One region of the Labrenzia sp. C1B70 genome, then DNA from elsewhere that is predicted to be linked to it. Evidence: riboswitches for the same ligand, from Rfam matches in the RefSeq annotation. Region 1 holds a riboswitch; the other holds the start of a gene.
The links. Region 1 has a riboswitch for cobalamin ahead of Q666_RS49935 (energy-coupling factor ABC transporter permease). Riboswitches for the same ligand answer to the same signal wherever they lie in the genome.
Positions count from the first base shown of each region.

Region 1 (5,072 bases):
AAGCGGCCATAAGGGCCTTTCTCGCCGGCACCGGGCTTGCGCCCCGATTTGCCTTCGTCACGGGTTACGACACTGGTTTTGGCCCGAAGCCGGAACCGGGCATGGTTCGCGGCTTTGCCGAGGCAACAGGTCTTGCACTGGACCGGATCGCCGTTGTCGGTGACAACACGCACGATCTGGAAATGGCCCGTTCGGCGGGCGCCGGACTTTGTATCGGTGTCCTGACGGGCACAAGCGCGCGCCACGACCTGGAAACCCTGGCGGATGCCGTTCTGGAGAGCGTTGCCGATCTGCCGGCCTATCTGGCCGCTAACTGATTCACATCAGGCCGGCACTGCCGCGCCTTGCCGTCGCACCTGTCCGGGCGTCTGGTTGAATTGACGCTTGAAGGCCCGGTTGAAGGCGGCTTCCGAGCTGTAGCCGATGTTTTCGGCAATATCGATCAGGGGCAGATCCGTCTCCCGAATGTCGCGCCGTGCCCGTTCCATGCGCCAGTGGGTGACATAGGCCAGCGGCGTCATGCCGACGAGGTTCGTAAACCTGTCCGCAAAAACCGTCCGGGACATGCCGGCTTCCCGGGCAAGGCTCTCCACCGTCCAGGGCTTTTCCGGCGCCAGATGGATCTTGGACATGCTGCGCCCGAGCTTCGGGTTGAGCACCGCCGCCAGGCATCCGGCCCTGTCCCCCTCCCTGTCGACGAACGTTCGCACCACCTGGATGAAGATGATCTCCGTCAACCGGTGGATGATCGCCTCGGACCCCGGCTGCCCGGCGCGCACCTCGCTGGCAACAAAACGCATCACTGCTTCCAGCCAGAAGGCGTTCATCGTCTGTGTGTTGGGCAGATGAATGACCGATGGCAAGGCATCGAGCAGCGGATGGACCGAGCCTTCCTCGAATTCGAAATGGCCACAGAACAGTTTGCAGGCCAGTTCCTCGTCCGGACCGCCGTAATAGAGCGCACCTTCCCCCGTATAACCGGATTGCCGCACGACCTCGTCCACTTCGGCAGCGGGACGGCCCGGTTCATCACTCAGGATATGAGCGGCCCCGTGCGGAATGACGGCCAGGTCACCAGTCGCAAGGCGGATCGGCTTGTCAACACCGTCCACCGCGAGCCAGCAGCCACCACGCATTGCCATGTGAAACCGCGCGACATTGCCGAAAGCCGGCACCCGCACGGCCCAGGGCGGCGAAAAACAGGTATGGAAATAGACGGATCCCCGTAGCTTCAAGGCATCCAGGATCTGGGTCAGGGCGTCATGTTTCATGAAAGGCCGGTTCCGGTTGAAGTCTCATTCCCGCATTTTTGCCTCAACACCGCAAAGCGCAAGGCTCCCGGACGATCGGTCAATTTTCAGGGACTTTCGTGCATGGATAGAACCGAAGTCGACCAACATCTTTGGGCTCGTGGGCAATCCGCCCGCAGGAAACCAACCTGGAGCACCTGAAAGATGTCTGTTCGCTTCGTCACCAAGACCATGCACGCCTATCTCGATTATCCCGTCGCGATCGGCCTTATTGCCCTGCCCGTATTCCTTGATCTCGGCCAATCCAACCCGATCGCCTTCTGGCTATCCTTCCTGACAGGCTTTGCGGCCCTGGCCCTGACGATCCTGACGGATCACCAGACCGGCATCATCCGCATTCTGCCCTATTCGGTTCATCTGGCGGTCGATTTTGCCGTCGGCATCGTGTTCCTGGCAGCTCCCTTCGCACTTGGCTTCACCGGCCTCGACTTCGCCTATTACCTGGTCAACGCCATTGCCGTCCTGACAGTGGTCAGCCTTGCCAAACCGCAGGAAACGGTTGCGCAGGCCGCTTGACAGCCACCGTCCACGCACAATGACACCGGCCCTCGCGCCGGTGTCTTTTTTTGAACTGCAATCCGGACGATCTGCAAATCCTCGGGAACTTGCGAACATGGAGACGCCTGAGCTTCGGACGCAAGGTAGAGGCACCGGAGCAAATCCGGCCTTCAACCTTCATACCCTTTCAGGAGTAGAACATGTCCTTGATGAAATCCGCCATTGCCGCAACGCTGCTGTCTCTTGCCGCTCTCTCTGCCCCGGCAATGGCCGCGGACGAATACAACACCTCCAGTGGCCTGACGGCCGCCGGCAGCCCGCTCGGTCTTCATGGTGTCGATCCCGTGGCCTTTGTCAGCCTGGGCAACCGGATTGACGGAACCGCGCAATATACGGCCGTCCACGACGGTGTTGCCTATTACTTCGCATCCCAGGAAGCCATGGATGCCTTCACCGCGCATCCGGATCAGTACTTGCCGCAAAACGGCGGCTTCTGCACCTTCGGTGTTTCAGTCGGCAAGAAGTTCGACGGCGATCCGCAGTTCGCGGCTGTTGTGGACGGCAAGCTTTATCTGTTCCTGAACGAGGCCATCTTCCGCGAGTTCCAGAAAGACCAGTCCGGTACAATCGCCAAGGCGGAAGCCAACTGGAAGAAGATCCGCTCCACCGAGGCAACGAAGCTCTGATTGTTCGTTGTCAAGGCGTCGGAACGACAAACAAAAAGGGCGGCCCCAGGGCCGCCCTTCGTGACTTGATTTCGGCAAAAGCCCGAAGACTTAAGCCGCGTTGTGCAGCCGATTTTCGAAAGCAAGGTTCCGGGTCAGCGGTGCCAGTGTCTTGGCAGCGGCCAGAACAGCCAGATCAGCCAGCGGCTCGCCCAGGATCACCAGCATATAGGCAAAACCGAAGGAACCGACGGAAGCCATGTTCTCGGCACCGAAGCCCTGGCCGTAGAATGCCCAGAAAGCAACCCAGCCAACGATACCGGCCTGGAACGTGGTGGAAAGAGCCAGTGCCTGAACGTAGGAAACGTCAACATAGGCGGTCTTTTCCGGAATGATGCGGTTTGCCAGCATGCTGACAGCCCACAACGGCACAAGCAGCGTGGTGACGTTGATGCCGTACTGCGGCAGGTCGAAAGGAGCAACCAGCGTCCCCTGAAGCAGAAGGCCTGCAGCAAGGCCGATTGCTGCCGGACCTGCGCCGAACATCAGGAACAGGGTGGAGCCCAGGATAAAGTGAACTTCGGAAACACCGACCGGGTAATGCGGCAGGATTTCGAAGAAGCAGAACACGGCAACCGTCGTGATGACGGAGCGGACGGCAAGGCTGAGAACGCCGCTTTTGCGGATCGTGTCGAGAGCCATTTTGCCCAGAAGGCCGAAGGAAGCAGCCGCGGTACCGTAGCTGAGTACGATTTTGGCACCGTCGACGATGCCCGGTTCGATATGCATGTCATTTCTCCTTTGCGCACCCTCCGTGCGCGAGCAGATGGTGTGAACCGGCCCCGATGGGACCGCTGGATGGCAGGTTTCCTGGCTCGCGAGTCTCTGCGCTGCCCGCCTTCCCGGATCGCTCCAGTGGCTTGAAGGGCTTTGCTCGTCGCATACAGTTGCGGGGGCAGCCACGGTATTGGTCCCTGTTGGGTACGCCTCACCGTGTTCCCATTTCATCCGCCCTTACGCTTGTTCGGGCGAAACCATCGCATCGTCTAGATTTGCAAGGATTGGCGATATTCTGCAAGCGAATTTTCGCCATATTCGGTCTGAATGCGACATTGCACCGAAATTTTGCCGCCTGAAGACCGCCACCGAAATCAGCCGGATCAGCATCACCGACAAGCTTCAGATCTCAAAACACTTCTTCAGGAAATTGCGTCAGCCACCTGAAAATTCTGAACTTTGAAGAATCCAATCAAAGATGAAAATCAAAACCATTGTTTATTAAACTTTTCTGTATTTAGGGTAATTGTGATTTTTACTTGCAGAAACCCTAACGAAAGATAACCTCACTCGCATACAAAGCACATCATGAGAGTTTGCAATGCCCTTTACCAAATTGGGAACGCTTATCGCTGGTGTCGTCTTTTTCCTTGGCTGCATTCAGCTGGCACTTCTAGCCGGCGTTACTCTTGGTGCAGTCACTGAACCAAGACCGGGTTTTTTCCTTGGCAATCTGACACGCGAACAGGCGCTCGACAGCGGACTATTGAAGATCATGGCCGCCGTCGCATTCGGCGTGATCACCGAGATCAGCCGCTCGGTTGAAAAGAAGTAGACCACAACCAAAGACTTGCCGCAGGCGGTGACCTGTGAAAGTCTTCGGCCATGTTGAAATCGATTCCCCTGACCGCTCTCGCGGTATCTCTCCTTGCTGCCACCGTCACTCCTGGCTGGGCGGCACCTTACAAGCTGTTCGGCGCCATCAACGAACGTCTGTCGTTCATGCAGTCGGTTGCAGCCTGGAAAGCGGATAACGACAAACCTGTCGAGGATCTGCCGAGGGAAAAGGTGGTGCTGGATGCTGCCCGCGAAAAGGCCGTCGAAAACGGCCTGTCGGCTGACAATGTCACCTTGTTTTTCCAGGCACAGATCGATGCGGCCAAGGACATTCAAACCTGCTGGATCGAACGCTGGGAGAGCGGCGAAGCTCGCCCGCAGAACGTACCCGACCTGATCAAGGATGTCCGTCCGGAGCTGTTGCGCCTCGGCAACGAGATCCTGACGCTACTCGCAGAAAGCCCCGTCGAGGCCTCTGACCAGCAGGCCTTCACGGAGGCGCTGACCGTGGAATGCCTGTCCGACGGATCAAAGAGCGCTCTGTTTGAAGGTCTGGTCGACGTACACGACTAGACACATACGGCCATCAGGACATCCCTTATCGGAGTTCAGGAGGCTGCCTGCCTCCAGGGCTCGGCCGCATTCGCCAAGCCTTCCCGCTTCATGACCATTCGCGAGAACTCGCCGAACGGCACTGCCGGGCTCCACAAGTAGCCCTGGCCGAGCGTCCCGCCCCACAGATTGATGTAATCCATCTGCAACTGGGTCTCGACCCCTTCGGAAACTGTGTTGAGATTGAGCTGCCTCGCCAGCATCAGGATCAGCTCGACGATGGTCCGGCGATCCTCGCAATTGGCAATGTCCATGATGAAGGACCGGTCGATCTTCAGCGTGTCGAACGGCATGCTCGCTAGACTGTGCAACGAAGAATAGCCGGTGCCGAAGTCGTCGATTGCAAATTTGACGCCTTCTTTCTTGATCGGCA
Region 1 is NZ_AXCE01000012.1:350,687-355,758, forward strand. Features, by position in the region: gene Q666_RS49915 (HAD family hydrolase) at 1-317, shown strand, start outside; gene Q666_RS49920 (AraC family transcriptional regulator) at 324-1,271, opposite strand; gene Q666_RS49925 (hypothetical protein) at 1,455-1,826, shown strand; gene Q666_RS49930 (YHS domain-containing (seleno)protein) at 2,009-2,494, shown strand; gene Q666_RS49935 (energy-coupling factor ABC transporter permease) at 2,585-3,262, opposite strand; cobalamin riboswitch at 3,316-3,527, opposite strand; gene Q666_RS49940 (hypothetical protein) at 3,852-4,085, shown strand; gene aroQ (gamma subclass chorismate mutase AroQ) at 4,136-4,660, shown strand; gene Q666_RS49945 (EAL domain-containing protein) at 4,696-5,072, opposite strand, start outside.

Region 2 (5,072 bases), 180 kb from region 1:
AGGCCTTGTCGGTCACCAAAAGGGCAAAGGCCTGGGTTTCGGCGACTTCCTTCAGCCGGTCGAAACGGCCGGAAGCGCCGCCATGACCGGCTTCCATGTTGGTTTTCAGCATCAGCAGCTTGTCACCTGTGCCGGTTGCCCGCAGCTTGGCAACCCATTTGGCCGGCTCCCAGTAGGTCACGCGCGGATCGGTCAATCCGCCTACCGCCAGGATGGCCGGATAGGCCTTTGCCTCGACGTTGTCATAGGGCGAGTAGGACGCGATGTAATCGTAGGCTGCCTTGTCCGTGATGGGGTTGCCCCATTCCGGCCATTCCGGCGGCGTGAGCGGCAGCGTGTCGTCCAGCATGGTCGACAGAACGTCGACAAACGGAACTTCGGCAATGATGCCGCCGAATTTTTCCGGTGCCAGATTGGCAATCGCCCCCATCAGCATGCCGCCGGCCGAGCCGCCCTGAGCGACGATGCGATGGTGCGAGGTGAAGTTTTCCGCAACAAGATGGTCTGCCGCGGCTATGAAGTCGGTGAAGGTATTCTTCTTGTTCTCGCGCCGCCCATCCTTGTACCAATGGAAGCCCTTGTCCTTGCCGCCGCGAATATGGGCGATGGCGTAGACGAACCCCCGGTCGACCAGCGACAGGCAGTTGGTGTTGAAGCTCGCCGGAATGGTGATGCCGTAGGAACCATAGCCGTAAAGCAGCAGAGGTGCGGAGCCGTCGAGCCTGGTGTCCTTGCGGTAGAGCACAGACACCGGCACGGTTTCGCCGTCGGCTGCGGGAGCCATCAACCGGCGGGTGACGTAGTCGTCCGCATCATGGCCGGAAGGCACTTCCTGTTCCTTGCGCAGAATACGCTCGCGGGTCTCGACATTGTAGTCGAAGGTCTGCGACGGCGTTGTCATCGAGGAATAGGTGAAGCGGATCGTGCTCGTGTCGAACTCGTAGCCGCCGCCAAGGCCGAGCGAATAGGCTTCCTCGTCGAAGGCGATGGAGTGCTCGATGTTGTCTGCAAGCCGTCGGATCACGATGCGCGGCAAGCCGTCTTCGCGCTCCAGCCGCGTCATGAAGGACTTGTAGACGCAATGCGACAGGATCAGGCATCCTGCCTTGTGGGGCACAAGATCGGACCAGTTTTCGCGGCCGGGAGTGCCTTTCGGCGCAGTGACGATTTTGAAGTCCTCGGCGCCGCCTGCGTTGGTCAGGATGTAGAGTGTGTCGCCGTGATCGTCGATGGAGTACTCGATACCGGTCTCGCGCTCTGCGACAAGCACCGGTTCGGCGGTCGGGTCGGTGGCCGGGATCATCCAGACTTCGGAGGTCTCGTGATCGTGAATGTCGATGACGATCGTGTCGCCGGACTGGGTCTTGCCGACGCCCATGAAGAAGCCGGCATCCTTTTCCTCGTAGACGAGAACGTCGCTCGCCGGATCGGAACCGACTTCGTGACGGAAGAGTTTCGAGGGCCGGTGGTTGGCGTCGAGGCGAACGTAGAACACATAGCGGCTGTCTTCCGAGAAGACGCCGCCGCCGCCCGTGTCCTCGATGGCGTAGTCGAAATCCTTGGCAGACTGGGCGTCGCGCAGCTTCAGTGAATAATATTCCGAGCCCTTGTCGTCATAGGCCCAGGCGATGAGCTTGTGATCCGTCGACTGGCTGACGCCGCCGATCCGGAAATATGCCGTTCCTTCGGCTTCCTTGTCGCCATGGAGAAGAACCGTTTCCGCGCCGCCGTCACGCGGGGTGCGAAAGAAAACCGGTTGCTGGCCGCCGGTTTCATACTTGAGGCCGTAAGCGAAGGGCCCGTCGGGCGCAGGAACCGAGCTGTCGTCTTCCTTGATGCGGCCGCGCATTTCCGCAAAAAGCTTCTCCTGCAGAGCCTTTGTCGGTGCCATCTGCGCTTCGTGATAGGCATTTTCCGCTTCCAGATAGCTGCGGATGTCGGCATCCAGCACGGACGGGTCCTTCATGACCTCCTGCCAGTTGTCCGCCCTCAGCCAGGCGAAGTCGTCCTGGCGGGTAATGCCGTGGGTCTCAAGGGTGAGGGGGCGCGCTGCGGCGCGCGGGGGAAGGGCATCCTGTTTCATGGATCGGAGGTAAGATTTTTGAGCCTTGAAGGCAAGGGTCAATACTGGCGAGGCGGCTGGGCGTTTCCGCTTTCAGGCAATCCTGTCGTGCTTTCAGACAAGAGCAGCGACCCGCAAAAGTCTTTGACATTTTTCAGGCGTTCGCGCACTTAGGAAGAGATGGTTCCCGACTCCGAACTCCGGACCGGGATTAAAAGGGAACACGGTGCGACGAGCCCGAAAGGCTGCAAATCCGTGACTGCCCCCGCAACTGTGAGCGGTGAGCAAACCTGAAAGCGCCACTGGGGAGACCCCGGGAAGGATCAGGCAAGCAATGACCCGCAAGTCAGGAGACCTGCCATTTCACCTTAAACCTTAACCCGGGCGGGGTGCCCCGGAGGAGTGAGTGACATGGCCAATCGGCACCTGCCGGCAAAGTTGCACATTCGGTTCCTGACTGCCCCGCGAAATCGCGGAGGGCGATATGAACCGGAAATTTTCTGCTGAATTCTCAAGACTTGCCAACCTCCTGACCGAGGCTGATCCGCTGGCGACGCGCGCAGCACGCGCGATGGTTCCCGATGGGCTGCAAAAATCTGTTGTCAGCGAGAATATAGGTAATGTAATAACATTACATGGTGATTGTTCCAAACGTACCCGATCCGGCCGTGCCCAGTGCAACGAGGAAAGCAATGCCTTTGCTTTTCCGCAGCCTCCTGTCGGTTCACTGGCAGAAGCCGTGGAGGCGCGTCATGAGCAATGATCCGCACAAGATATTTGTCTGCACGACCTGTCGTCACAATGGGCAGACTTGCCATCCCGGATATGGGCTGATCTGCAAGCTGAAGAGTGCAATGGCACAGGCAGTGCCTGTCGTTGGAGACGAATTCGAAATCAGTGGAACAGCCGACATGGAGAGCTGTTCGAGACCTTGCACGCTGGCATTCAAGGCCACCGACAAGGCGATCTACCTCTTTGGGGACATTGAGGACGATACGGACATCGACGACCTGGTCGACTACGCCAATCGGTATCGCCAGATTGAAAATGGATGCGAGGTGACCGAGGAAAGCCACGGCAAGCGCTGGAGCGCATCGCAAGGCCGGCTTCCGGCAGCGATGATCGTTTCAGAAGCAGACGGGACGGCGTTCTCATGACAGGGGTCGATCTGTTTGTCCGGGAGGTCAGCTGGAAGACGGGGCAGGGCAAAACCATTCTGCATCCGCTCAGCTTCGGTCTGCCTGCCGGTGAGGTTCTTGGAATTGCCGGTGCCAACGGTGCCGGCAAATCCACCCTGTTGCGGCTGCTCTATCGCTTCCTGAAACCGAAAACGGGCGAAATCCTTCTGGATGGCACGGATCTCTGGCACATCAGTGCCAGAGAGGCCGCCAAAACGATCGCCGCCGTGCTTCAGGAGCAGCCGACCGACTTTGCCTTGACCGTGCGCGAGATCGTCACACTCGGTCGGCGTCCCCATGCAACCGGTATTGCCGGCGCAGGCAAGCGGGACGCCGAGATCGTCGATGACTGTCTCGGGAAAATGGATCTGCTGTCCTATGCAAAAAGAGCCTTCGGCACATTGTCAGGAGGGGAAAGGCAACGGGTGATGGTGGCCCGGGCGCTGGCGCAAGAACCAAGGCTTCTGGTGCTGGATGAGCCGACGAACCATCTGGACATCCGTCATCAGCTCGAGATCGTCGAGCTGATTGCCGATCTGGACATTACCATTGTCACCAGCTTGCACGACCTCAACCTGGCAAGCCGTGTCTGCGACAAGGTCTTGCTGTTGCATGAGGGCCGACTGGTTGCCCAGGGAATGCCGGAGACGGTGCTGACCCCCGGCAACATTGAGCAAGCCTATTCGGTACAGGTCAGACTGGAGCAACTGTCTGCCAGCCGCGAGCGCTACCTGACCTTCCATCTTTGAATTTCTGGAGACTTAAAATGAAAAAAATTGCCCTGGGCCTCGCGCTCACCTTTCTGTCTGTACCGGCAATTGCGCAAACGACCGTGGAAAGCTGCAACCGCACGGTGACCTTCGACACGCCGCCCAAAGCAGCCGTTTCGAATGACGTCAACCTGACCGAGATGATGCTGGTACTTGGCCTGCGCGACCGCATGGTTGGGTATACCGGCATTTCAGGCTGGAAGACGCTGGACGCGGAAATGCGTGAGGGCGTTGCCGAACTTCCCGAACTCGCGTCGAAATATCCGAGCAAGGAAGTGCTGATCGGGGCCGACGCCGATTTCTTCTTCGCCGGCTGGAACTACGGCATGAAGGTGGGCGGTGAAGTGACGCCTGAAACGCTGGAGCCGTTCGGCATCAAGGTCTACGAGCTGACCGAATCCTGCATTCATATCGGCGACAAGCCGAAGGCGTCTCTGCAGGATCTCTATAACGACCTCCTCAACCTCGGAAAAATCTTCGGTGTTGAAGACACAGCTCACGATCTTGTTGCGGCCTACAAGCTGGAGCTGGACCGGATCGCGGCAACGGTGCCTGCTGGTGAAGATCCGCTGCGGGTCTTTGTCTACGACAGCGGCGAGGACAAACCCTTCACCGCCGGACGATATGCCATGCCGACAGCGCTTATCGAGGCAGCCGGCGGCGTCAACGTGATGGACGATTTTGAAAAGAGCTGGGCGACCGTCGACTGGGAAACCGTGGTGGAAAAAGACCCGGACATGGTCGTGATCGTCAACTACGGCGAAGTGACGGCTGATCAGAAACGCGACTTCATGAAACACAATCCCGCCCTGGCCAATATTGCAGCCGTCAAGAACGACCGTTTTGTCGTGCTGGACTATGTCGAGGCAACCCCGGGGCCGCGGAACCTCAAGGCCATCGGAAAGCTCACCGAAGCGTTCTGGGGAGAGTGAGCCTTGCAGAAGATGCTTCGAACTGCCGTTGCAGGCAGAAACGATAGACCGGCATGAGCCTGCTCACGGCCAAAAGCGCTGGCCTGCGCCGGTTGCGTGGGAATGGGGTATTGCTTCTGGCCGGCGTGCT
Region 2 is NZ_AXCE01000012.1:168,144-173,215, reverse strand. Features, by position in the region: gene Q666_RS49095 (S9 family peptidase) at 1-2,083, opposite strand, end outside; cobalamin riboswitch at 2,227-2,440, shown strand; gene Q666_RS65920 (hypothetical protein) at 2,547-2,825, shown strand; gene Q666_RS0133320 (DUF1636 family protein) at 2,815-3,219, shown strand; gene Q666_RS49090 (ABC transporter ATP-binding protein) at 3,216-3,989, shown strand; gene Q666_RS49085 (ABC transporter substrate-binding protein) at 4,007-4,942, shown strand; gene Q666_RS49080 (iron ABC transporter permease) at 4,996-5,072, shown strand, end outside.
Region 2: another riboswitch for cobalamin. It lies ahead of Q666_RS65920 (hypothetical protein); the one in region 1 lies ahead of Q666_RS49935 (energy-coupling factor ABC transporter permease).